3 regions of the Pantoea sp. X-Soil-YNGN-844 genome follow, and region 1 is predicted to be linked to each of the others. Evidence: predicted binding sites of a transcription regulator. Region 1 holds the regulator's gene; each other region holds the start of a gene.
The links. The regulator sigma-54, encoded in region 1, starts transcription at its own class of promoters, with help from an activator protein. The targets are predictions, from matches to a motif close to GTTGGCACANNTTTCGCTNT.
Positions count from the first base shown of each region.

Region 2: a site for sigma-54 is predicted at 6,008-6,027, ahead of AC6I8C_RS03825 (gamma-glutamyltransferase family protein). Genes of this name have one in related genera too.
Region 3: a site for sigma-54 is predicted at 4,042-4,061, ahead of AC6I8C_RS16685 (gamma carbonic anhydrase family protein). Genes of this name have one in related genera too.

Region 1 covers NZ_AP036007.1:458,684-466,706, reverse strand. Annotated here, with positions in the region: gene mlaE (lipid asymmetry maintenance ABC transporter permease subunit MlaE) at 1-140, opposite strand, end outside; gene mlaF (phospholipid ABC transporter ATP-binding protein MlaF) at 145-960, opposite strand; gene AC6I8C_RS02040 (hypothetical protein) at 932-1,189, opposite strand; gene AC6I8C_RS02035 (calcium/sodium antiporter) at 1,188-2,168, shown strand; gene kdsD (arabinose-5-phosphate isomerase KdsD) at 2,185-3,168, shown strand; gene kdsC (3-deoxy-manno-octulosonate-8-phosphatase KdsC) at 3,182-3,748, shown strand; gene lptC (LPS export ABC transporter periplasmic protein LptC) at 3,745-4,317, shown strand; gene lptA (lipopolysaccharide ABC transporter substrate-binding protein LptA) at 4,292-4,843, shown strand; gene lptB (LPS export ABC transporter ATP-binding protein) at 4,849-5,574, shown strand; gene rpoN (RNA polymerase factor sigma-54) at 5,623-7,056, shown strand; gene hpf (ribosome hibernation promoting factor) at 7,078-7,365, shown strand; gene ptsN (PTS IIA-like nitrogen regulatory protein PtsN) at 7,516-7,995, shown strand.
Region 2 covers NZ_AP036007.1:867,405-875,427, forward strand. Annotated here, with positions in the region: gene AC6I8C_RS03795 (GntR family transcriptional regulator) at 1-651, shown strand, start outside; gene hpxA (allantoin racemase) at 648-1,379, shown strand; gene puuE (allantoinase PuuE) at 1,414-2,367, shown strand; gene hpxZ (oxalurate catabolism protein HpxZ) at 2,417-2,797, opposite strand; gene AC6I8C_RS03815 (AtzE family amidohydrolase) at 2,797-4,194, opposite strand; gene hpxX (oxalurate catabolism protein HpxX) at 4,191-4,373, opposite strand; gene AC6I8C_RS03825 (gamma-glutamyltransferase family protein) at 4,386-5,972, opposite strand; gene hpxU (MurR/RpiR family transcriptional regulator HpxU) at 6,111-6,950, shown strand; gene AC6I8C_RS03835 (transporter substrate-binding domain-containing protein) at 7,142-7,927, shown strand; gene AC6I8C_RS03840 (amino acid ABC transporter permease) at 7,938-8,023, shown strand, end outside.
Region 3 covers NZ_AP036007.1:3,600,864-3,608,886, forward strand. Annotated here, with positions in the region: rRNA gene AC6I8C_RS16670 (23S ribosomal RNA) at 1-1,912, opposite strand, end outside; tRNA gene AC6I8C_RS16675 (tRNA-Glu) at 2,143-2,217, opposite strand; rRNA gene AC6I8C_RS16680 (16S ribosomal RNA) at 2,306-3,845, opposite strand; gene AC6I8C_RS16685 (gamma carbonic anhydrase family protein) at 4,336-4,890, shown strand; gene AC6I8C_RS16690 (DUF1488 family protein) at 4,857-5,114, opposite strand; gene aroE (shikimate dehydrogenase) at 5,111-5,929, opposite strand; gene tsaC (L-threonylcarbamoyladenylate synthase type 1 TsaC) at 5,933-6,505, opposite strand; gene AC6I8C_RS16705 (DNA topoisomerase family protein) at 6,509-7,057, opposite strand; gene smg (DUF494 family protein Smg) at 7,082-7,555, opposite strand; gene dprA (DNA-protecting protein DprA) at 7,527-8,023, opposite strand, start outside.

The sequences.
Region 1 (8,023 bases):
TGTTTAATCAGTAGCGGCGAGTGTCTGCGGAACGCGGGTTTTCCTACCAGCGCGTGAAACAGCATTAATCCTGCGCGTCCAAAACTGGCGCACGTTTCAATTCCCTGACGACCGAATGACGCCAGCGCCTTCAAGACCATCTGTTTAGTTACTCCCTGAGCCGGTTAAATCAGCGAGATAGTCGCCGGCAGGAAAACGGAAGGGAACCGGACCATCCGCATCGCCATCAATAAACTGGCGGACGCGCGGGTCGTTATTCTCTCGCAGTTCCGGCGTGGTGCCGTGTGCGATAATTTTTTGTCCGGCCACGATATAGGCATAGTCCGCAATACTCAGTACTTCCGGTACGTCGTGCGAGACCACAATACAGGTCAGGCCCAGAGAATGGTTCAGTTCATCAATGAGTTTGACCAGCACACCCATGGTAATAGGATCCTGACCGACAAAAGGCTCATCGAACATGATCAGCTCCGGCTCAAGCGCAATCGCGCGCGCCAGCGCCACACGACGCGCCATTCCGCCCGACAGCTCAGCCGGTTTCAGTTGAGCTGCGCCACGCAGCCCCACGGCTTCCAGCTTCATTAATACCGTGCTGTGCAGAATAGGTGCGGGAAGACGGGTATGTTCACGCAGCGGCCAGGCGACATTTTCATAGACCGTTAAGTCAGTAAATAGCGCGCCAGACTGGAACAGCATGCTCATCTTCTTGCGCGCTTCATACAATTTAGCGCGCGACAATGACGGAATGTTTTCGCCACGGAAAAAGATGTCACCGCGGGTCGGCTGAAGTTGCCCCCCAATCAAGCGTAGCAGAGTGGTTTTCCCTATCCCCGACGGTCCCATTATCGCCGTCACTTTGCCTTTCGGCACGGTCAGCGAAATGTCGTCGAAGATGGTGCGATCTCCGCGCGAAAAACTCACGCCACGAACCTCAACCAGATTCGTTTGCTGCTGGATCATTATTACCTCTTGTAAGGATCGGGCGTAAACATGGGGTACGATGGTAGCCTGTTCGGTCCTGATTCACGATAGCTTTACAGAAACTTACCGCTAAGATTTGGCGAAAATGGTCATTAAATTTACTTTTGCCGTTCAGACGGTCAAAATCAGCGGCTGTCTCGCCAAACAGAACCTTAAACCGGTCGGTAAAGGCATTGCCGGCCCGGGTTTTTACGCAAGGATTTTTCATGTTCGTAGCTTCTGCACTGCTGATTATCGGTTTGCTTTTACTGGCATATGGTGCCGATCGTCTGGTGTTTAGCGCCTCTATATTGTGTCGATCCTTTGGCATTCCGCCGCTGATCATTGGCATGACCGTTGTCAGCATCGGCACCTCGCTGCCAGAAATGATCCTCTCCTTTTCCGCGGCCCAGCATGGCCAGATGGATCTGGCAGTTGGCACCGCGCTCGGCTCGAATATTACCAACATTTTACTCATTCTGGGTGCCGCTGCGCTAATGCATCCACTCAGCGTTCATTCTAATCTGATACGCCGTGAACTGCCGTTGATGCTGCTGGTTACCCTGCTCAGCGGATTCATGCTGTTTGACAATCAGCTTAGTCGACTGGACGGAATTGGCCTGATCGCCATCGCCGCTATTTATCTGATGGTGGTGATTCGCATTGCGCGTAAAGCAGAACGGGACAACAACGACACCCTGACCCGCGAGCAGCTGGCCGAGCTGCCCCGTGAAGAGAGCGGAAACACGGTGGCCTTTCTCTGGCTGGCCGTCGCGCTGATAATTCTGCCGATGTCCACCCGCATGGTGATCGACAATGCCACCGCCTTTGCCGACTACTTTGGCGTCAGCGAACTGGTGATGGGCCTGACGCTCATCGCCGTGGGCACCAGCCTGCCTGAGCTGGCGACGGTGATTGCCGGGGCGCTGAAAGGTGAAGATGATATCGCGATCGGCAATCTGATCGGTGCCAACATTTATAATATTGCCATCGTGCTGGGCCTGCCGGCGCTGATTCACCCCGGCAGTATCGACTATCACGCCTTTGCTCGTGATTACTGGGTGATGCTGGGCGTCAGCGTGCTATTTGCCCTGCTCTGCCTGCTGCGTCGCCGACGCGTTGGCCGCATCAATGGCCTGATTTTACTCTGTGGTTTCTTCGTCTGGGTGACGCTGCTGTGGATGCAGCCGGCATTCATGGACGGCTAACAAGGACAGACTCACTATGTCATATCAGCAACCAACAGCATTTGATTTTCAGCAGGCGGGGAAAACCGTCCTGCGCATCGAGCGTGAAGGACTGGAACAGCTCGATCAATATATTAATGACGATTTCGCCCGCGCCTGCGCCCTGATCTACGCCTGTCAGGGTAAAGTGGTCGTGATGGGCATGGGTAAGTCTGGTCATATCGGCAAAAAAATGGCGGCGACCTTTGCCAGTACCGGTACGCCAGCCTTTTTTGTTCATCCGGCCGAAGCCAGCCATGGCGACCTGGGCATGGTGAGCAAAAATGATGTGGTGATCGCCATCTCCAACAGCGGTGAGTCGAATGAAATCCTCGCGCTGATTCCGGTGTTAAAACGTCAGCACATTGCGCTGATCTGCATGACAGGACGGCCTGACAGCGCGATGGGCCGGGTTGCCGATGTGCATCTGTGTGTCCATGTTCCGCAGGAAGCCTGCCCGTTAGGCCTTGCGCCAACCACCAGTACCACAGCCACACTGGTGATGGGCGATGCGCTGGCGGTTTCGCTGCTGGAAGCACGTGGATTCACGGCGGAAGATTTCGCCCTCTCCCACCCTGGCGGTGCGCTGGGCCGCAAACTGCTGCTGCATGTAGCGGATATCATGCACAGCGGCGATGAGCTGCCGCACGTCACCCGTGACGCCTCACTGCGTGATGCGCTGCTGGAGATTACCCGCAAAAATCTGGGCCTGACGGTCATCGTCGACGGTCTGATGAAAATTGAAGGTATCTTTACCGATGGTGACCTGCGCCGCATCTTTGATATGGGCATCGATTTTCAGCGCGCCACCATCGGGGAAGTGATGACGCCAGGTGGCATCCGCGTCCGGCCAAATATGCTGGCGGTTGAAGCCCTGAACCTGATGCAGACCAAAAACATTACCTCGATTCTGGTGGCCGATGACGACCATCTGCTCGGTGTGGTACATATGCATGACATGCTGCGCGCTGGCGTAGTCTGAACAGGAAAAGAAAATGCAACAGGTAACGCCCACGATTGACACCTGCTATGGACCGGTCAGTGCTGACGTCATGGCGCGCGCCAGCAACATTCGTCTGCTGATCTGCGACGTCGATGGCGTCATGTCCGACGGGGTGATCTACATGGGAAACAATGGTGAAGAGCTGAAAGCCTTCAACGTACGGGATGGTTACGGTGTACGCTGTTTGCTGACCGCCAATGTGGAGGTGGCTATTATTACTGGCCGCAATGCCCGTCTGATGGAAGATCGCTGCAAAACACTCGGCATCCGTCATCTTTATCAGGGGCAATCGGATAAGCTTTTGGCCTATCGTGAACTTCTGGATAAACTGTCTCTCTCTGATGATCAGGTCGCCTACATCGGTGACGACCTGATCGACTGGCCGGTGATGGCGAAAGTGGGATTAAGCGTGGCGGTAGCGGATGCACATCCGATACTGTTGCCGCGCGCGCAGTATGTTACGCGGATTGCGGGTGGACGCGGCGCGGTACGCGAAGTATGTGACCTGATCTTAATGGCGCAGAACAAATTTGAGGATGCCAAAGGGCAATCAGTATGAGTAAAAGCAGGCGTTGGATAACGCTGATTCTGACCTTGATTGCACTGGTTTTGATCGGCTGGAATCTTACCAACCAGGATGGCGATGGCACGCCAGTCGGGACGGATAGTCAGTCGCCGACCTATACCAGTGATGATTCTCACACTGTGGTGTATAACCCGCAGGGCGCGCTGTCATATAAACTGGTCTCTGACAAAGTGACCTATTTCTCGGATGACGAGCTGAGCTGGTTCGACAATCCGGTAATGACTACCTTTGATGAGAACAAAATTCCCACCTGGACGTTACGCGCAGATAAAGCAAAGCTCACCAAAGATCGTATGCTTTATCTGTATGGCCATGTTGAGCTGAATACGCTGACGCAGGATTCTCAGCTTGAGCGGATCAAAACCGATAATGCACAGATTAACCTTGTTACTCAGGACGTTACCTCTGATGACCAGGTGACATTGTATGGCCGCAGCTTTAACTCCACCGGCATGAAAATGCGCGGCAATTTACGGACAAAAAACGCCGAGTTAATCGAAAAGGTCAAAACCTCTTATGAAATTCAAAATGAACAAAAATAGCCTGAAGATTTTACTGGCCAGCATGTTACTGGCAACCAGCGTTCCGGCGCTGGCCCTGACCGGTGACTCGGACAAACCCGTCAATATTGACTCGCAGAATCAGGCGCTGGATTTGCAGGGCAATGTCGCGACCTTTACCGGCAATGTCATCGTGACGCAGGGCTCTATCAAAATCACGGCCGATAAAGTCGTGGTGACCCGTCCGGGCGGCGACAGCAAGAAAACCATCGTTGACGCCTACGGTAATCCCGCAACTTTCTATCAGATGCAGGACAGCGGCAAGCCGGTTCAGGGCCATGCCTCTAAACTGCACTACGAACTGGCCAACGATTTCGTTGAACTGACCGGCAATGCGTTCATTGAGCAGCAGGACAGCAACATCAAAGGCGATCGTATTACCTATCTGGTAAAAGAGCAGAAAATGCAGGCTTACAGCCAGGGCCAGAACAAGCGCGTCACGACCGTACTGGTGCCGTCGCAACTTCAGGATAAAGGTTCGTCCAACAGCGGAAAGAAGAGTAACTGATAGCTATGGCCACATTAATCGCAGAAAACCTGGCGAAGGCATATAAAGGCCGTCGCGTGGTAGAAGATGTCAGTCTGCAGGTAAAATCCGGCGAGATTGTCGGCCTGCTGGGTCCGAACGGGGCCGGTAAAACCACCACCTTTTACATGGTGGTGGGCATTGTGCCGCGTGACGCTGGCCGCATTGTCATTGATGATGAAGACATCAGCATCCTGCCGCTGCATGCGCGTGCGCGTCGCGGCATCGGTTATCTGCCGCAGGAGGCATCGATTTTCCGTCGCCTCAGCGTCTACGATAACCTGATGGCGGTACTGCAGATCCGTGATGACCTCACCGAAGAGCAACGTCAGGATCGCGCCCGTGAACTGATGGAAGAGTTCCACATCGAGCACCTGCGTGACAGCATGGGTCAGGCGCTGTCGGGTGGTGAACGACGTCGTGTTGAGATTGCCCGCGCGCTGGCTGCCAATCCTAAGTTTATTCTGCTGGATGAACCTTTTGCCGGTGTTGACCCTATTTCCGTTATCGACATCAAGAAGATCATTGAGCATCTGCGTGACAGCGGCCTCGGCGTTTTGATTACCGATCACAACGTGCGCGAAACGTTAGCGGTCTGTGAGCGGGCCTATATCGTCAGCCAGGGCCATCTGATTGCGCATGGTACACCCAATGAAATTCTTGCGGATGAGCAGGTTAAGCGGGTTTATTTGGGTGAAGAGTTCAGACTCTGATAAGGTGTCGTTAATACCGATGTTTACCTGGGAACTACCATCCTGTCTATGAAGCAAGGTTTACAACTCAGGTTCAGCCAACAGCTGGCAATGACTCCACAATTGCAGCAGGCGATTCGTCTGCTGCAACTCTCCACGCTTGAACTCCAGCAGGAGTTACAGCTTGCACTGGAAAGTAATCCTCTGCTTGAGCAGACCGATCTGCATGACGAGATTGACTCCCGGGAATCGTCAGAAGCCGAAGCGCTGGATACCCGTGAAGCGCTTGAGCAGAAAGAGATGCCTGATGAGCTGCCGCTGGATGCCACCTGGGATGAAATCTACACCGCTGGTACCCCTTCCGGCACCGGTACCGATTATCAGGATGATGAGTTGCCGGTCTATCAGGGCGAAACCACGCAGTCACTGCAGGATTACCTGATGTGGCAGGTCGAATTGACGCCTTTCAGCGATACCGACCGCGCGATTGCGACCTCTATCGTCGATGCTATCGATGACACCGGATATCTCACCGTCTCGCTTGAGGAGATCCTTGACAGCATCGGCAATGATGAGCTTGAAGCGGATGAGGTTGAGGCGGTGCTGAAACGCATCCAGCGCTTTGACCCGATTGGTGTGGGCGCACGTGATTTGCGTGACTGTCTGCTGGTTCAGCTCTCCCAGTATGCGCCAGAAACGCCGATGCTGACTGAAGCACGCCTGATTGTCAGCGAACATCTCGACCTGCTGGCCAATCACGACTTCCGCAGCCTGATGCGCGTCACGCGCCTCAAAGAAGAGGTGCTGAAAGAGGCGATGCTGCTGATTCAGTCGCTGGACCCGCGTCCGGGTCAGTCCATCAACACCGGCGAGCCGGAATATGTTATCCCCGACGTGCTGGTGCGTAAGGTTGGCAGCCGCTGGACAGTTGAACTCAATGCCGACAGCGTGCCGCGTCTGAAGATTAACCAGCACTACGCGGCAATGGGTGGCTCAACGCGCAATGACAGCGACAGCCAGTTCATTCGCAGTAATCTGCAGGAAGCGCGCTGGCTGATTAAGAGCCTTGAAAGCCGCAATGACACGCTGCTGAAAGTTACGCGCTGTATCGTTGAGCAGCAGCAGGCGTTCTTCGAGCAGGGTGAAGAATTTATGCGTCCGATGGTGCTGGCCGATATCGCCCAGGCCGTTGAGATGCACGAATCGACCATTTCCCGTGTGACCACGCAGAAGTATCTGCACAGCCCGCGTGGCATTTTTGAACTGAAGTACTTTTTCTCCAGTCACGTTAATACGGAAGGTGGCGGTGAAGCCTCCTCTACCGCGATCCGTGCTCTGGTGAAGAAATTAATTTCGGCGGAAAATCCAGCCAAACCCTTGAGCGACAGTAAACTGACCTCCATGTTATCTGATCAGGGGATCATGGTGGCACGGCGTACCGTCGCCAAATATCGTGAGTCTTTATCCATCCCGCCATCGAACCAGCGTAAACAGCTGGTTTGAAAGAAATGAGAAGGAAGACCTATGCAGCTGAACCTGACCGGGCAACATGTTGAAATCACGCCACCTTTACGTGAATTCGTCAGCGGTAAATTTGCCAAACTGGAACACTATTTTGAACATATCAATCAGGTCTATATTGTCCTGAAGGTTGAGAAAGTCACGCAGGTGGCTGACGCAACACTCCACGTGAACGGTGGCGAGCTGCACGCTACGTCGGAAGCGGAAGATATGTATGCGGCAATTGACGGGCTGATCGATAAACTCGCCCGTCAGCTGACCAAACACAAAGATAAACTGAAAAAACACTAACCTTCACGCTAGCTACGCGCGCATGGCGCGCAGAGCCGACAGGATGGGGCGGATAATCCGCCCCGTTTTGTCATCTGAGCAAGCGCCGTTTGTCGCACATATCAGCGCGCTGGTGGTGAATGGCCTGGTGAACACGCAAGTGAAACGATAATGAACAACGACCTTACACTGGAATTGAGCACAGTGCTTTCGCCAGACTGCACCCGCAGCGGCGTACACTGCCAGAGCAAAAAACGTGCGCTGGAAATCATCAGCGAACTGGCCGCTAAGCAGCTCAACCTGCCGCACCAGACGCTTTTCGAAGCGATTCTGACCCGCGAACGCATGGGCAGTACCGGTATTGGTAACGGAATAGCCATTCCTCACGGCAAGCTGGAAGAGGATACTCTGCGAGCGGTTGGGGTATTTATCAGCCTTGAGCAGCCGATTGCGTTTGATGCCGTCGACAACCAGCCGGTCGACCTGCTGTTTGCATTGCTGGTTCCGGCTGACCAGTGCAAAACACATCTGCACACCCTTTCACTGGTGGCAAAACGTCTGGCAGATAAAACGGTTTGCCGTCGTCTGCGTGCTGCGCAGAGTGATGAAGAGCTCTATGCCATTATTACGGAAGTCCAGACAGAGCAGTAACGCGTCTTTACCGGCCCGGTGCCGGTTT
Region 2 (8,023 bases), 410 kb from region 1:
ATGAACGCCATTGTTGAGCATCAGCTGCCGCCGGGCAGTAAATTGCCGGAAGAGGCCCTTTCCGGGGTCTTTGGCGTGAGCCGCACCGGCATCCGCAAAGTGCTGCAGCGCCTCGCGGCGGTGCAGATGGTGACGCTGACGCCCAAACGTGGTGCGCAGGTGGCGACACCCGGTGTTGAAGAGGCGCGGGACATCTTCTCCACCCGCAGTTTAATGGAGTGCGCCAATCTGCCTGCGGTACTGGCGCATCTGCAGCCGCCTCATCTGGTGGCGCTGGAGCAGCTCATCGCGCAGGAGAACCAGGCCCTTGCCGATCAGGATGGTCCGGCAGCGATCCGGCTCTCAGCGGCATTTCATATCCAGCTGCAGGCGATCTCCGGCAATCAGGTGCTCACCGGCATGGTGACCAGCCTGACGCAGCGCTCATCGCTGGTGATTGCCGCTTATGGCGCGCCGTGGCAGCGCGGCTGCCGTTGTGACGATCACGCGAATCTGCTGAAGTTACTGCGCGCGCGTGCGCTGGAACCGCTGACGCAGGCGCTACAGCATCACTTTGAGCATATCGTTTCCAGTCTGCATTTTGAGCGCAGCGGGGAAACCCTGCCTGATTTCTCCCGACTGTTTGCTGCAGGCTCTGGAGTTGCCTCATGAGCGTGATTCAGGTCATTAACCCCAACACCAGCCTGGCGATGACTGAAACCATCGGCCAGGCCGCCCGTGCGGTCGCCGCGCCAGGCACCGAAATTCTGGCGGTCTCACCGTCGCAGGGCGTGCCCTCCATTGAAGGCCACTTCGATGAAGCGATCGCCGCCATCGGCGTGCTGGAGCAGATCAAACTCGGCAGGGAGCAGGGCGTCAGCGGCCATGTCATCGCCTGCTTTGGCGATCCGGGTCTGCTGGCGGCACGCGAGCTGGCCAGCGGACCGGTGATCGGTATTGCGGAAGCGGCGATGCATACTGCCACGCTTCTGGCGACGCGTTTCTCCATTGTTACCACGCTGCCACGCACCCTGGTGATTGCGCGTCATCTGCTGCAGCAGTATGGCTTTACCCATCACTGTGCCGCGCTGCACGCCATCGATCTGCCGGTACTGGCGCTGGAAGATGGCAGCGGCCTGGCGCAGGAGAAAGTGCGGGAACGCTGTATTCAGGCGAAACGGGAAGATGGCAGCGGGGCGATTGTGCTGGGCTGTGGCGGAATGGCCACGCTGGCTGCTTCGCTGACCCAGGAACTGGGCCTGCCGGTGATCGACGGCGTCAGCGCGGCGGTGAAAATGGTGGAGTCGCTGGTGGCGCTGGGCTTTGGCACCAGCAAACATGGCGATCTGGCCTGGCCTTTGCAGAAACCTCTCTCAGGTGCGTTTCAGCATCTAAACTAACGGAACTTTCCCGATTTAAGACAGGAAGCGAGTGATGACTGACGCTGCAGAGAAGAAAGAGTACAGCTTTAACAAAAACTATCCGCGCGATTTAATCGGTTATGGCGCTAATCCGCCGCACGCCGCCTGGCCCAACAACGCCCGTGTGGCGGTGCAGTTTGTTCTGAACTATGAAGAGGGCGCAGAAAACAGCGTGCTGCATGGCGATGCGGGCTCAGAGCAGTTCCTCTCCGACATCATCGGTGCAGCGAGCTATGCCGATCGTCACATGTCGATGGAGTCGCTGTATGAATATGGCTCTCGCGCCGGTTTCTGGCGCATTCACAATGAGTTTCAGAAGCGCGGTCTGCCGCTAACCGTGTTTGGCGTGGCGATGGCGCTGGCGCGTCACCCGGAAGTCGTCGAGGCGATTAAACAGGCGGACTACGATGTGGTCAGCCACGGCTGGCGCTGGATCCACTATCAGGGCATGGATGCAAAAACTGAACGTCAGCATATGCAGCAGGCGGTTGATGTGCTGGTGGATCTGTTTGGTAAAGCACCGACCGGCTGGTACACCGGCCGCGACAGCCCGAATACCCGTCGGCTGGTGGTGGAGCAGGGCGGCTTCAGCTATGACAGTGACTATTATGGCGACGACCTGCCGTTCTGGACCCAGGTCACCTGTCAGGATGGCACGGTGAAACCGCACCTGATTATTCCTTACACCCTGGAATGCAACGACATGCGCTTTGCTTCGCCGCAGGGATTTAACACTGCCGAACAGTTCTTCACCTATCTGCGGGATACCTTCGATGTGCTGTATGAAGAGGGGGAAACGGCTCCGAAGATGATGTCGATCGGCATGCATTGCCGTCTGCTGGGGCGTCCGGGCAAATTCCGCGCGCTGCAGAACTTCCTTGATCACATTCAGCAGCACGATGACGTCTGGATTTGCACCCGTCAGCAGATTGCTGACCACTGGATCAAAACGCATCCGGCACCGTAAGCTGGTTCCGGCGCTTGCCTCTATTGATCGGGCGAAGCGCCGGAAGCCGTCAGCTCATCAGACTGACCTGCGCCGCCACGATGCACCAGCCGTGGGGCATGCGCACCCAGGTCTGCTGCTGGCGGCCAATTTTATCACTGCCGGTGCGGGTAAATTCAGTGCTGCAGACTGCATAATCCTCACCAAAGGTGGTAATCACGGTGTTGCGCAGCGTCCGGTCCAGCCCGGCTGAAGGGCGCGCGGCACGGAAGGCCCGAATCTCATCAATGCCATACAGATTCTCACCCGCGCCAAGGCGCACGGTTCGCGGGTCGTGCCAGAACAGCGCGTCCAGTTCGTCCACATCATTGCTGACCAGCGCCTGCTCGTAGCGATAAAACTGCGCCGTCACCTCGCTGAGCACCTGCGGTAAATTAATCTCTCTGTTCATCACACTCCTGCCATATTCATTTGCGGTATCGTAATGCCCTGGTGTTCCAGTGACCAGGCGGCGCGTAGCACTGCCTCTTCGTTAAACGGACGGGCGATAAGCTGTAAGCCAATCGGCAGGCCGCTCCGGGTCGCCAGCGGCACGGTACAGACCGGTAATCCCAGGAAGGAGATTGGCTGCGTCAGCATCCCCATGCTCGCTTTAGCGGGCAGCGATTCACCCTGAATCGACAGCGTCTGCTGGCCGATCGTGATTGCGCTGCAGGGAGTTGCCGGGGCGATCAGTACATCGAAATGATCAAACAGCGGTAACACCTGCTGCTGGAAATGACGACGGAAGCGCTGCGCCTGCACATACCAGGCGCCTGGCATCATGGCACCCGCCAGCAGACGCTCGCGGGAGTTCGGTTCAAACTGCTCCGGCATCTGGCGCAGGGCGGGCAGATAGTGATTGCCACCCTCTGCGGCAGTCATGATAAACGCCGCTGAGCGGGCCAGCTCCGCCTCCGGCATCAGCACCTCTTCCTGGGCTTCAAGCGCTGCCGCAACCACCGCGACGGCAGCGCGGGAATCCTCATCACACCAGCGGGCAAAAAAGCCGCCCAGCACGCCGCAGCGTAAGCCTTCGCTGCCCTGTGACAGCCCCGGCAGCGTCGCGGCCACCGGATGATCGGCCTGAAACGCATCGGCGGGGTCTGCGCCCTGTAACAGGTCATACACCACAGCCAGGTCTTCAACCCGCCGTGCCAGTGGACCGATGTGGTCAAGGCTGGCGACAAACGGATGGCTGCCGCTGCGTGACAGACGGCCAAAAGTGGGCTTAAGACCAAAAATACCGCACAGCGACGCGGGCACCCGAATCGAACCGTTGGTGTCGGTGCCAAGTGAAAAGTGAACCAGCCCGGCGGCTACCGCGGCGGCCGAACCCCCAGATGAGCCGCCCGCCACGCGGCTGAGATCGCGCGGGTTATGTGTCGCACCATAGTGGCTGTTCTCGGTGGTAAAACCGTAAGCATAGGCATCCATGTTCAGCATACCTGACAGCAGCGCGCCAGCGTGACGCAGTTTATCAACGGCAAACGCATCTGCCTGTGCCGCTGGGCGATCGCGGAACAGGCTGGCACCGGCCAGCGTGCTGTGACCCGCCACATCAAACAGATTTTTCACCGCATAAGGAATGCCCGCCAGCGGTGGCAGCGTTTCGCCGCGCTGCCGCTGTGCATCAATGGCGCTGGCCTCTTTTAACATGCGCGGCCCGGTGACCTCCGTCCAGGCATTCAGCGCCGGATTGTGCTGCTCAACCGCCTGCAGCGTGTGCTTCGCCACCTCCAGTGCGCTGATCTCACTCTGCTGGATCGCCCGTTGCAGCGTCTGAATTGAAACATCACCTAATCTCATGCCTGATATACTCCTGCGACTTCCAGCCGGTCATCCAGCGGAAACGCCATCAGCGGCGCAGCCATCTCCGCAATTCGTGAAAGCTGGATCAGCAGTTCAGCGCGGCGGGCGTCATCCAGTTCCAGTTGCAGGATCTGCTCCATATGGCCGATGTAGCTGGCCCAGTCGTGTTGATTCATGATTCGCTCCTGTTAAAAACCGGCGGCGCTGCCGTTACTGCGTGGGTCGCTTGCGCCCTCAAACATGCCGTTGCTGTGACGCACAATTGCGCCCGCATGACCTACGGATTCGCTGAAGTCCGGCAGCCGTTCCACCTCATGTCCCCACAGGCGCAGCATCAATATCGTTTCGTCGTCAAAGCGGCCTTCCAGTTTCAGCGAGTCGGACGATTGCCCCCAGGTCCGGCCCAGCAGCCAGCGCGGTGCACTGACCGCCTGCTGTAACGGCAGGCCCTGAATCACATGGCGGGTAAAAATCGCGGCCTGCGTCTGCGGCTGCCCATCGCCGCCCATCGCGCCATAGACCATCGTACGGCCATCTTTCAGCCTTGCAGCGGCGGGATTCAGGGTATGAAACGGCTGCCTGCCGGGTGCCAGCGCCAGCAAATGGTCAGGGTCCAGGCTGAATGCAGCGCCCCGATTCTGCCAAGTAATGCCGGTGCCGGGCAGCACCACGCCGCTGCCAAACTCGTGATAGATGCTCTGGATGAAGGAGACGGCCAGGCCGCTGCTGTCCATTACGCCCATCCAGACCGTATCACCCGGCCCGCGCCCGTTGCCCCACGCTGCGGCCTCGCCATCGACGATCTGGCTGGCGAGCGTATCAAGGTGATCGCTATCCAGCAGCGCCTGCACATCTTCGGTGACGTGACGCGGATCGGTGATGTGTTTGTCGCGCAGCGCAAAGGCTTTCTTGGTGGCCTCCACGATGCGGTGCACCGTCTGCGCGTCGTCAGCCTCCGCCATCTCCAGACGATCGGTGATGCCGAGGATCGCCAGCGACACCATGCCCTGGGTCGGCGGGGCGATATTCCAGATGTCGCCTTCGCTGTGGGCGAGATGCAGCGGTGTCATATGACGGGCGCGATGCTGCTGCAGATCGGCCAGCGTCACCGGCATGCCCAGCGTCGCCATCTCGTCGGCCATATGGTGAGCCAGCGGGCCGCGATAAAAGCTGTCGAGTCCCTCTTCGGTGAGCTGGCTCAGAGTGTTCGCCAGCGCGGGCTGGGTAAAACGGCTGCCCGGCTGCGGCACATCGCCGTCGGGCATAAAATGGGCACGAAAGCCGGGCTGATGCTGCAACTCACTGAGGAAGTTCGTGGTCGCGGCGGTCTGTGAGGCGGTCACCGGAATCCCGTCGGCGGCGTAGCGAATCGCATCCCGCAGCAGACGGGCCAGCGGCAATGGTGGGGTGCCCATCTCTGCAGAGAGCGTCAGTGCCTCCTGCCAGCCGCTGACCGTACCGGCCACCGTCAGCGCCGCTTTCGGCCCGCGATGTGGGATCTTCGGGTTATCGGCGTAAAAATCGCGGTGAGCCAGTGAACCGGCTGCGCCGCTGGCGTCGATAGCGACCGGATCGCCGCCAGGCGGCAGAATCAGCCAGAAACCATCGCCGCCCAGTCCGTTCATGTGCGGATAGACTACGGCGATAGTTGCGGCAGCAGCCACCATCGCTTCAATGGCATTACCGCCATCGCGCAGCACCGCGAGCGCACTTTCACTCGCCAGATGGTGTGGCGTCACCGCCATCCCCTGCGGGGCCATATTGCTTTGAATCATCTTTTTCTCGTTCTTTGGGTGACAGAACCCATAACAAAGCAAGAGCTGTTCCAGTTTTCATGCTTAGCTGACAATGCGCCGGTTAACCTGGCGTAAATTGTGCTAGCTTCTGCTGAAACAAAAGTTACAGGACGCCTTATGAAACAGCTTGATGAACGACTCAGAAGTCACTATCCGCAACTCTCTCCGCAGGAGCAGCGTATTGCCGACTTCGTGTTTGACCACTTCGATGACCTGATCAGCTACAACAGCGCCGAGCTGGCGCGGCTCAGTGGCGTGTCGAAAGCCACGGTCAGTCGGCTGTTTAAGCGTCTGGGCTATGAAAAGTACAAGGATATGCGTGATGAGCTTCGCATCCTGCGCCAGAGCGGCATGCCGCTGACCGATAACCGTGATGCTGTGCAGGGCAATACGCTGCTGGCACGTCATTACAAGCAGGAGATGGCTAATCTGACGCAGTGGGTAAACAGCCTGGATGCCCGGCACTTTAACGAGGTTATCCAGCAGCTGGCGCAGGCTAAACGTGTCTTTATCATCGGCATGCGCAACGCTTATCCGGTAGCGCTGCATCTGCGTCAGCAGCTGGTGCAGGCGCGTTCGCAGGTGCATATTCTGCCGCAGCCGGGACAGACGCTGGCCGAGGAGCTGGTGGATATCACGCCGGATGACATGGTAATCGTGATGGCGTTTCGCCGCCGTCCGCGCATCATCCGGCCGCTGATGCAGCAGATGCAGGCGGCTGGCATCCCGCTGCTGGCGCTGTGTGAGCCGCAGGCGCAGACGGTGATTGCGCTGGCGCGCTGGCAACTCTGTACGCCGCTCGACAGCGTTTCCGCCTTCGACAGCTACAGTGCCGCCATGAGTCTGGTTAACCTGATCGCCAATGCGCTGCTGCATGAAATGCTGGCACAGGGACGTCAGCGGATTCATCAGATCGCCGACCTTTACCAGCAGTTTGACGAGCTGGAGCACCGTTAACAGGCACCGTTTTGGTGCTTTGCCCCATTTCAGAACACCACTTTCCTGGCGTGATTGCCCCGGTTACGCCGGATTTCCACTGAACGCTCTGCCGCTTAATCCTTTTTCTGTTGCCGCCCGGATTGGCACATTAGTTGCAGATTGCTTGTCAAAGAATCTTTTGTTTCACGTTAATCTCACCGGGGTGCATAATGAAAAAAGTTTTGATGGCGGTTGCGACAGCGGCATTACTGATGGCACAAACGGGCAGCGCGCTGGCCGATCAACTGCAGGATATCCAGAAGCGCGGCGTCATACGCGTGGCCGTGCCGCAGGACTTCCCGCCGTTTGGCTCGGTCGGCACGGACCTGCAGCCGCAGGGATATGATATCGACACGGCAAAATATCTGGCGAAGCAGATGAAACTTAAGTTGCAGCTGGTGCCGGTCAGCAGTGCCAACCGCGTGCCTTATCTGCAAACCGACAAGGTCGATCTGGTTATCTCCAGCATGGGTAAAAACGCCGAGCGTGAGAAAGTGATCGACTTCACCCGTGCCTATGCGCCGTTCTTCCTGGGCGTCTTCGGTCCGAAGGGCGATGAAATCAAAGCGGCGTCGGCGCTGAGCGGCAAGTCGATTGGCGTCACGCGCGGTGCGGTAGAAGATATGGTGCTGAGCGAAGTCGCCCCGAAAGATGCGCAGGTGAAACGCTACGAAGATAACAACACCACGTTGTCTGCGTATCTCTCCGGTCAGGTGCAGTATGTCGCGACCGGCAACCTGGTCGTCGCCGCGATTGCGCGCCAGAATCCGGCCAAAGCGCCCGTCGCGCAGTTCATGCTGAAAGATTCACCCTGCTATATCGGCCTGAAGAAAGATGAGCCTGCGCTGAAAGCGAAAGTGAATGCGCTGATTGAGCAGGGCATTAAGGACGGCACGCTGAATAAACTCTCTGAAGAGTGGCTGAAAGCGCCGCTGCCTGCGAACCTCGGCGCCTGAGGACGGATTCATGACCGGGCAACTTAACTTTCCCGCCCTGTGGCCCTACTGGCCGGAGCTGCTCTCCGGTCTGTGGGTCACCATCCAGCTGACGGT
Region 3 (8,023 bases), 3.1 Mb from region 1:
GCCGCCGTTTACCGGGGCTTCGATCAAGAGCTTCTCCTTGCGGATAACCCCATCAATTAACCTTCCGGCACCGGGCAGGCGTCACACCGTATACGTCCACTTTCGTGTTTGCACAGTGCTGTGTTTTTAATAAACAGTTGCAGCCAGCTGGTATCTTCGACTGGCTTCGGCTCGGGGAGTAAATCCCTCCACCTACGCGCCAGCGTGCCTTCTCCCGAAGTTACGGCACCATTTTGCCTAGTTCCTTCACCCGAGTTCTCTCAAGCGCCTTGGTATTCTCTACCTGACCACCTGTGTCGGTTTGGGGTACGATTCTGTGTTACCTGATGCTTAGAGGCTTTTCCTGGAAGCTGGGCATTTATCACTTCAGCACCGTAGTGCCTCGTCGTCACGCCTCAGCGTTAATAAGGGACCGGATTTACCTGGACCCTCCGCCTACACGCTTAAACCGGGACAACCGTCGCCCGGCTGATATAGCCTTCTCCGTCCCCCCTTCGCAGTAACACCGAGTACAGGAATATTAACCTGTTTCCCATCGACTACGCCTTTCGGCCTCGCCTTAGGGGTCGACTCACCCTGCTCCGATTAACGTTGAACAGGAACCCTTGGTCTTCCGGCGAGCGGGCTTTTCACCCGCTTTATCGTTACTTATGTCAGCATTCGCACTTCTGATACCTCCAGCATGCCTCACAGCACACCTTCGACGGCTTACAGAACGCTCCCCTACCCAACAACACATAGTGTCGCTGCCGCAGCTTCGGTGCATGGTTTAGCCCCGTTACATCTTCCGCGCAGGCCGACTCGACCAGTGAGCTATTACGCTTTCTTTAAATGATGGCTGCTTCTAAGCCAACATCCTGGCTGTCTGTGCCTTCCCACATCGTTTCCCACTTAACCATGACTTTGGGACCTTAGCTGGCGGTCTGGGTTGTTTCCCTCTTCACGACGGACGTTAGCACCCGCCGTGTGTCTCCCGTGATAACATTCTCCGGTATTCGCAGTTTGCATCGGGTTGGTAAGCCGGGATGGCCCCCTAGCCGAAACAGTGCTCTACCCCCGGAGATGAGTTCACGAGGCGCTACCTAAATAGCTTTCGGGGAGAACCAGCTATCTCCCGGTTTGATTGGCCTTTCACCCCCAGCCACAGGTCATCCGCTAATTTTTCAACATTAGTCGGTTCGGTCCTCCAGTTAGTGTTACCCAACCTTCAACCTGCCCATGGCTAGATCACCGGGTTTCGGGTCTATACCCTGCAACTTAACGCCCAGTTAAGACTCGGTTTCCCTGCGGCTCCCCTATACGGTTAACCTTGCTACAGAATATAAGTCGCTGACCCATTATACAAAAGGTACGCAGTCACCCCCATAAAGAAGGCTCCCACTGCTTGTACGTACACGGTTTCAGGTTCTGTTTCACTCCCCTCGCCGGGGTTCTTTTCGCCTTTCCCTCACGGTACTGGTTCACTATCGGTCAGTCAGGAGTATTTAGCCTTGGAGGATGGTCCCCCCATATTCAGACAGGATACCACGTGTCCCGCCTTACTCATCGAGCTCACAGCATATGTGCTTTTGTGTACGGGAGTATCACCCTGTACCCTGCGACTTTCCAGACGCTTCCACTAACACACATGCTGATTCAGGCTCTGGGCTGCTCCCCGTTCGCTCGCCGCTACTGGGGGAATCTCGGTTGATTTCTTTTCCTCGGGGTACTTAGATGTTTCAGTTCCCCCGGTTCGCCTTGCAGCACTATGTATTCATGCTGCAATGATGCACAGAGTGCACCGGGTTTCCCCATTCGGACATCGACGGCTGTAGCGGTTCATATCACCTTACCGTCGCTTTACGCAGATTAGCACGTCCTTCATCGCCTCTGACTGCCTGGGCATCCACCGTGTACGCTTAGTCGCTTAACCTCACAACCCACAGGCGTTTTTCAACGCTGTAAGCTGCAAGCATTTGAGAGACTCGAACGCATCGTATTTTTCATTCTTATTACGGAGAATGAAAACGACACGTCGTTTCAATTTTCAGCTTGTTCCGGATTGTTAAAGAGCAAATATCTCAAACGCGACCCGGCTGCTTACGCAACCCGAACGGTTTTGAGATACTGTATGGAGACACCTTTCACCTGTCACCAAGCAGGTGGCGTCCCCTAGGGGATTCGAACCCCTGTTGCCGCCGTGAAAGGGCGGAGTCCTAACCGCTAGACGAAGGGGACACGATAGTGTCACGACTTCGCAGCCGTCCTGCTCATTACTTTTTATCAGACAATCTGTGTGGACACTGCGCGGGAAGGTATCTTCAGGTAAGGAGGTGATCCAACCGCAGGTTCCCCTACGGTTACCTTGTTACGACTTCACCCCAGTCATGAATCACAAAGTGGTAAGCGCCCTCCCGAAGGTTAAGCTACCTACTTCTTTTGCAACCCACTCCCATGGTGTGACGGGCGGTGTGTACAAGGCCCGGGAACGTATTCACCGTGGCATTCTGATCCACGATTACTAGCGATTCCGACTTCACGGAGTCGAGTTGCAGACTCCGATCCGGACTACGACGCACTTTGTGAGGTCCGCTTGCTCTCGCGAGGTCGCTTCTCTTTGTATGCGCCATTGTAGCACGTGTGTAGCCCTACTCGTAAGGGCCATGATGACTTGACGTCATCCCCACCTTCCTCCGGTTTATCACCGGCAGTCTCCTTTGAGTTCCCGACCGAATCGCTGGCAACAAAGGATAAGGGTTGCGCTCGTTGCGGGACTTAACCCAACATTTCACAACACGAGCTGACGACAGCCATGCAGCACCTGTCTCACGGTTCCCGAAGGCACTAAGGCATCTCTGCCGAATTCCGTGGATGTCAAGAGTAGGTAAGGTTCTTCGCGTTGCATCGAATTAAACCACATGCTCCACCGCTTGTGCGGGCCCCCGTCAATTCATTTGAGTTTTAACCTTGCGGCCGTACTCCCCAGGCGGTCGACTTAACGCGTTAGCTCCGGAAGCCACGCCTCAAGGGCACAACCTCCAAGTCGACATCGTTTACGGCGTGGACTACCAGGGTATCTAATCCTGTTTGCTCCCCACGCTTTCGCACCTGAGCGTCAGTCTTTGTCCAGGGGGCCGCCTTCGCCACCGGTATTCCTCCAGATCTCTACGCATTTCACCGCTACACCTGGAATTCTACCCCCCTCTACAAGACTCAAGCCTGCCAGTTTCAAATGCAGTTCCCAGGTTAAGCCCGGGGATTTCACATCTGACTTAACAGACCGCCTGCGTGCGCTTTACGCCCAGTAATTCCGATTAACGCTTGCACCCTCCGTATTACCGCGGCTGCTGGCACGGAGTTAGCCGGTGCTTCTTCTGCGGGTAACGTCAATCGGTGCGGTTATTAACCGCACCGCCTTCCTCCCCGCTGAAAGTACTTTACAACCCGAAGGCCTTCTTCATACACGCGGCATGGCTGCATCAGGCTTGCGCCCATTGTGCAATATTCCCCACTGCTGCCTCCCGTAGGAGTCTGGACCGTGTCTCAGTTCCAGTGTGGCTGGTCATCCTCTCAGACCAGCTAGGGATCGTCGCCTAGGTGGGCCATTACCCCGCCTACTAGCTAATCCCATCTGGGTTCATCCGATAGTGAGAGGCCCGAAGGTCCCCCTCTTTGGTCTTGCGACGTTATGCGGTATTAGCCACCGTTTCCAGTGGTTATCCCCCTCTATCGGGCAGATCCCCAGACATTACTCACCCGTCCGCCACTCGTCACCCAAGAGCAAGCTCTCTGTGCTACCGTCCGACTTGCATGTGTTAGGCCTGCCGCCAGCGTTCAATCTGAGCCATGATCAAACTCTTCAATTTAAGTTTGATTTGCTTAAACAAGTTAAGCGGTGCTCATCTGTAAAACGTCATAATGAATTTCATTATGTGTTCACTCGTGAGACTTGATATTTTGTTGCGTCCGGAGACGCTGATATCAATCCTGCGAGTGCCCACACAGATTGTCTGATAAATTGTTAAAGAGCAGTGCGAACAGTGCGTTAGCGTCCTGTCGCGAGGTGGCGTATATTACGCTTTCCTCCTGCAGAGTCAACTTCTTTCTCAGAAGTTTTTCTCCGGCGGCGCAGTCTCCTGTGCCTCTCAACCCGTTTCCCGTTGCCGGTGTTCCGTGTCGATGGAGGCGCATTATAGGGATCCCGTTTGAGAGCACAACCCTTTTTTAGGATCTTTTATCTGAACGGTTATAAATGATCCAGATTGGTGAGATCGCCAGCGATCCGCGTCAGAATTGGCTTGTCAGCTGGCTAAAATGGCATCAGGCTGCAGTGAAAACAGAACAAAGGAGAACAAGATGACTTCCGCCCTACGTCCCTATAAAGATCTTTTCCCGCAAACGGGTCAGCGCGTTATGGTCGATCCAAGCAGTGTTGTCGTCGGTGATGTGATTATGGAAGATGACGTGAGCATCTGGCCGCTGGTTGCGATAAGAGGTGATGTGAATCAGGTCCGCATTGGTGCCCGTACTAATGTGCAGGACGGCAGTGTTCTGCACGTCACGCATAAATCAGCCGCCAACCCACAGGGCTTCCCTCTTATTATTGGCGAGGACGTTACCGTCGGGCATAAAGCGATGCTACACGGCTGTACCATTGGCGATCGCGTGCTGGTCGGTATGGGATCGATTCTGCTGGATGGCGTAATAGTAGAAGAAGAGGTAATGATTGGTGCCGGAAGTCTGGTGCCGCCCGGTAAAAGGCTGGAGAGCGGCTATCTCTACCTGGGTAGCCCGGTAAAGCAGGTCAGGCCGCTGAATGACAGTGAAAAGGAAGGTTTACGCTATTCCGCTAATAACTATGTTGGCTGGAAAGATGATTACCTGGCGGGAGATAACCAGATCCAGCCCTGATTATCTACATCATCCTGACGAATGGCCGCTTCGGCCTCATCTTCCAGATCCCAGCGATGGTGCTGAAACAGCGCCATCGCCTCTCCTTCACCAAAACGTGAATTCAGCGAATCGCGGCTGATTGCACAATTCAGCCGCATGCCGTTGACCATTACTGGAAAACAGACCGCGTTCAGTTCAGCGTCATAGATTTCCTCATCCGGGAACTGTATCGCCTGATTCATGGCTGCATGGCCTGCTTAAGCTGAGCAATCACGGGCGTGATTTCCGGCATCACACCGTGCCATATGTAGAAAGCATGCGCAGCCTGACCCACCAGCATCCCCAGTCCATCGGCCAGATGATCACTCCCTTGCGCCTGACACCAGCGTAAAAAAGGCGTCAGCCCGCTTTGGTAAAACATGTCGTAGCAGCGCACTTCAGAATGGATGACCTCTGCAGGTAAAGGAGGCGTTTCTCCATTCACACCACTTGAAGTGGCGTTGATGATCAGATCAAAGCGCTGATCCGTCAGCTGCTCAAAACCAGATGCCCGGATAGTCCCGCTCGCGCTAAACAGGTTCGCCAGCTCTTCAGCGCGCGCGGCTGTACGATTGACGACGGTCAGCGTCACGCCTGCTGAAAGCAGCGGCAGAATAACACCGCGTGCGGCCCCGCCCGCTCCCACCAGCAAGACATTGTGGCCAGCGTTGATCATATTCAGCCGTTCAAGATCGCTTAACAGGCCGATACCATCCGTGTTGTCTCCCAGAATCTGCCCATCACTGAGCTTTTTAACGGTGTTTACCGCACCTGACAGAGCTGCACGTTCGCTGAGCTGATCGGCAAATTCCCATGCCTGCTGTTTGAAAGGTAACGTCACGTTGGCACCACGACCTCCCTGCCCGAAAAAGGCAGAAAGCGATTGAGGAAAACCATCAACCGGGGCACAGATGCGACCATAGCGATGTTCAATGCCCGTCTGCTCAGCGAAAGCCTGATGGATCAGCGGCGATTTACTGTGGCTGATCGGATTACCGAAAACGGCGAAGTTATCCATGAATTAACCCTGACGTATGAGTTCGCCGCTAATGACATCGCGGATTTCAGAAGGATTGATTCGTCCACTCGTTTTACCCGACAGAACCGGGAACGGCTCACCAAACTGCTGCTTCACTTCTTCAGCCGTACGGCAGGGAGGCTGGCCTGACAGGTTTGCGCTGGTCGAGACCAGCGGTTTGCCAAACGCCCGACATAGCGCCTGAACATCCGGATGGTCACTGACGCGAATGGCCAGTGAATCAAACTGTCCGGTAAGCCAGCGAGGTGTCTGTGGCGGCACAGGCACGACAAAAGTCACCGGGCCGGGCCAGCAGGCAGACATCCGCTCTCGCTGGACTACAGAAAGTTCGCGCGCCGAGATGTAAGGCTCAAGCTGACTGTAATCAGCCGCAATCAGGATGAGCCCCTTCTCTACCGGGCGCTGTTTCAGCGCCAGCAACGCCATAACGGCAGATTCACTGTCAGGGTCACAGCCCAGACCAAATACGGCTTCCGTGGGATAGGCGATGACCGCCTGACGATTCAGATGCTCTAAACAGGTCTCAAGTGAATCGGCGAGGTGTTGATTTTCCATGGTCTATGAATTCTCTTCAGCGATGGCTTTGCCACAACTCTTACTGGCGCAGAAGCGCTTAACGCCCTGCGCCGTCTTTTTCTCAACTAACAGCGGATACTCACAATAAGGACAGATTCCGGCAACGGGTGTCAGATTGACGACAAACTGGCAGGCCGGATAACGATCGCAGGAGTGAAACGTTTTGCCGTAACGGGAACGCCGCTGAACTAACCGGCCTTCATGGCACTGTGGACAGGCCAGCGAGGTTTCATCCGGTTTATCGATGGTTTCTGTGTATCCGCATTCCGGATAGAGGCTGCAGCCGATAAACATGCCAAAACGTCCCTGCCGCAACACTTTATCCGCACCACATTCAGGACAGGCGTGTCCTTCCAGCACTTTGACCACATGGCCATCGGCCTGACCTTTTAAAGGTCGAATGTAGTCACAAGCCGGGTAGTTCGCGCAGCCCAGAAAAGGACCGTGTTTACCGGAGCGGATAACCAGTTCTGCCCCGCAAGCGGGGCAGGGATCCTGTTTACGCACGGTGAAGAGTGCAGCTTTACTCATAGCGATCAATGCATGAAAGGAAATTTAATGCAGCATACCTTCATTGGCGTCGAATAGCAGTTCTTCCATCTGCTGATAGGCATTTTCACATCCCGGGATGTTGAACAACACCATCAGCACCACCCATTTGAGATCCTCCAGATCAAACTCTGAGGTATCCAGCGCCATGATACGTTCGATGACCATTTCACGGGTTTCCAGGTTCAGCACCTGAATCTGCTCCAGGAACAGCAGGAAACCACGGCTGTCAGCATCTAAACGTTTGCTCTCTTCATCGGTATAAATACGCATGGAGAGCGGATCATTTGTCAGTAAAATGGGTTCTACCAGTCCTTCCTGATAGTCAGCCAGTCTTTCTAACCAGTTCAGCGCACTGTAAACATCTTCACGATGGAACCCGGCATCCGTCAGGTCATCTGTCAATCTGTCCTGATCAACACCCATTTCTGCTTCGTTGTGGATATATGTCTCAAACAAGTACATCAGTACGTCGAACATGGCATGCCCTCCTCAATCGGACATAGCCGCCGGGTACAGCTGCGATCCATCCTGCTAACTCCAGTTCCAGCAACTGAGCTGAGATAACTGGCACAGATTGGCCGGCACGTTCAGCGACAACGTCAACAGGTGTAACATCATCTCCTACGTTAGCCAACACATCAGCAAATGGCAATGGAGCATCGTCCCTCACCTCAGAATAAATTTCATCCGCCTGAGCCACGGGTAGCCAGTTAAGTGCATTTGCCAGATCTTCTGCGATGTTATTGGGATGAGCCACCAGCAGCGCGCCCTGCTGAATCAGCCAGTTTACGCCTTCGCTTAACGGGTTGCCGAGCGCGCCAGGTAAGGCATAGACATTGCGATTTTGCTCCAGCGCATAACGGGCCGTCACCAGTGAGCCACTTTTCAGCGAGGCTTCTACCACCAGCACACCGTGGCTCAGGCCGCTAATGATACGATTACGGC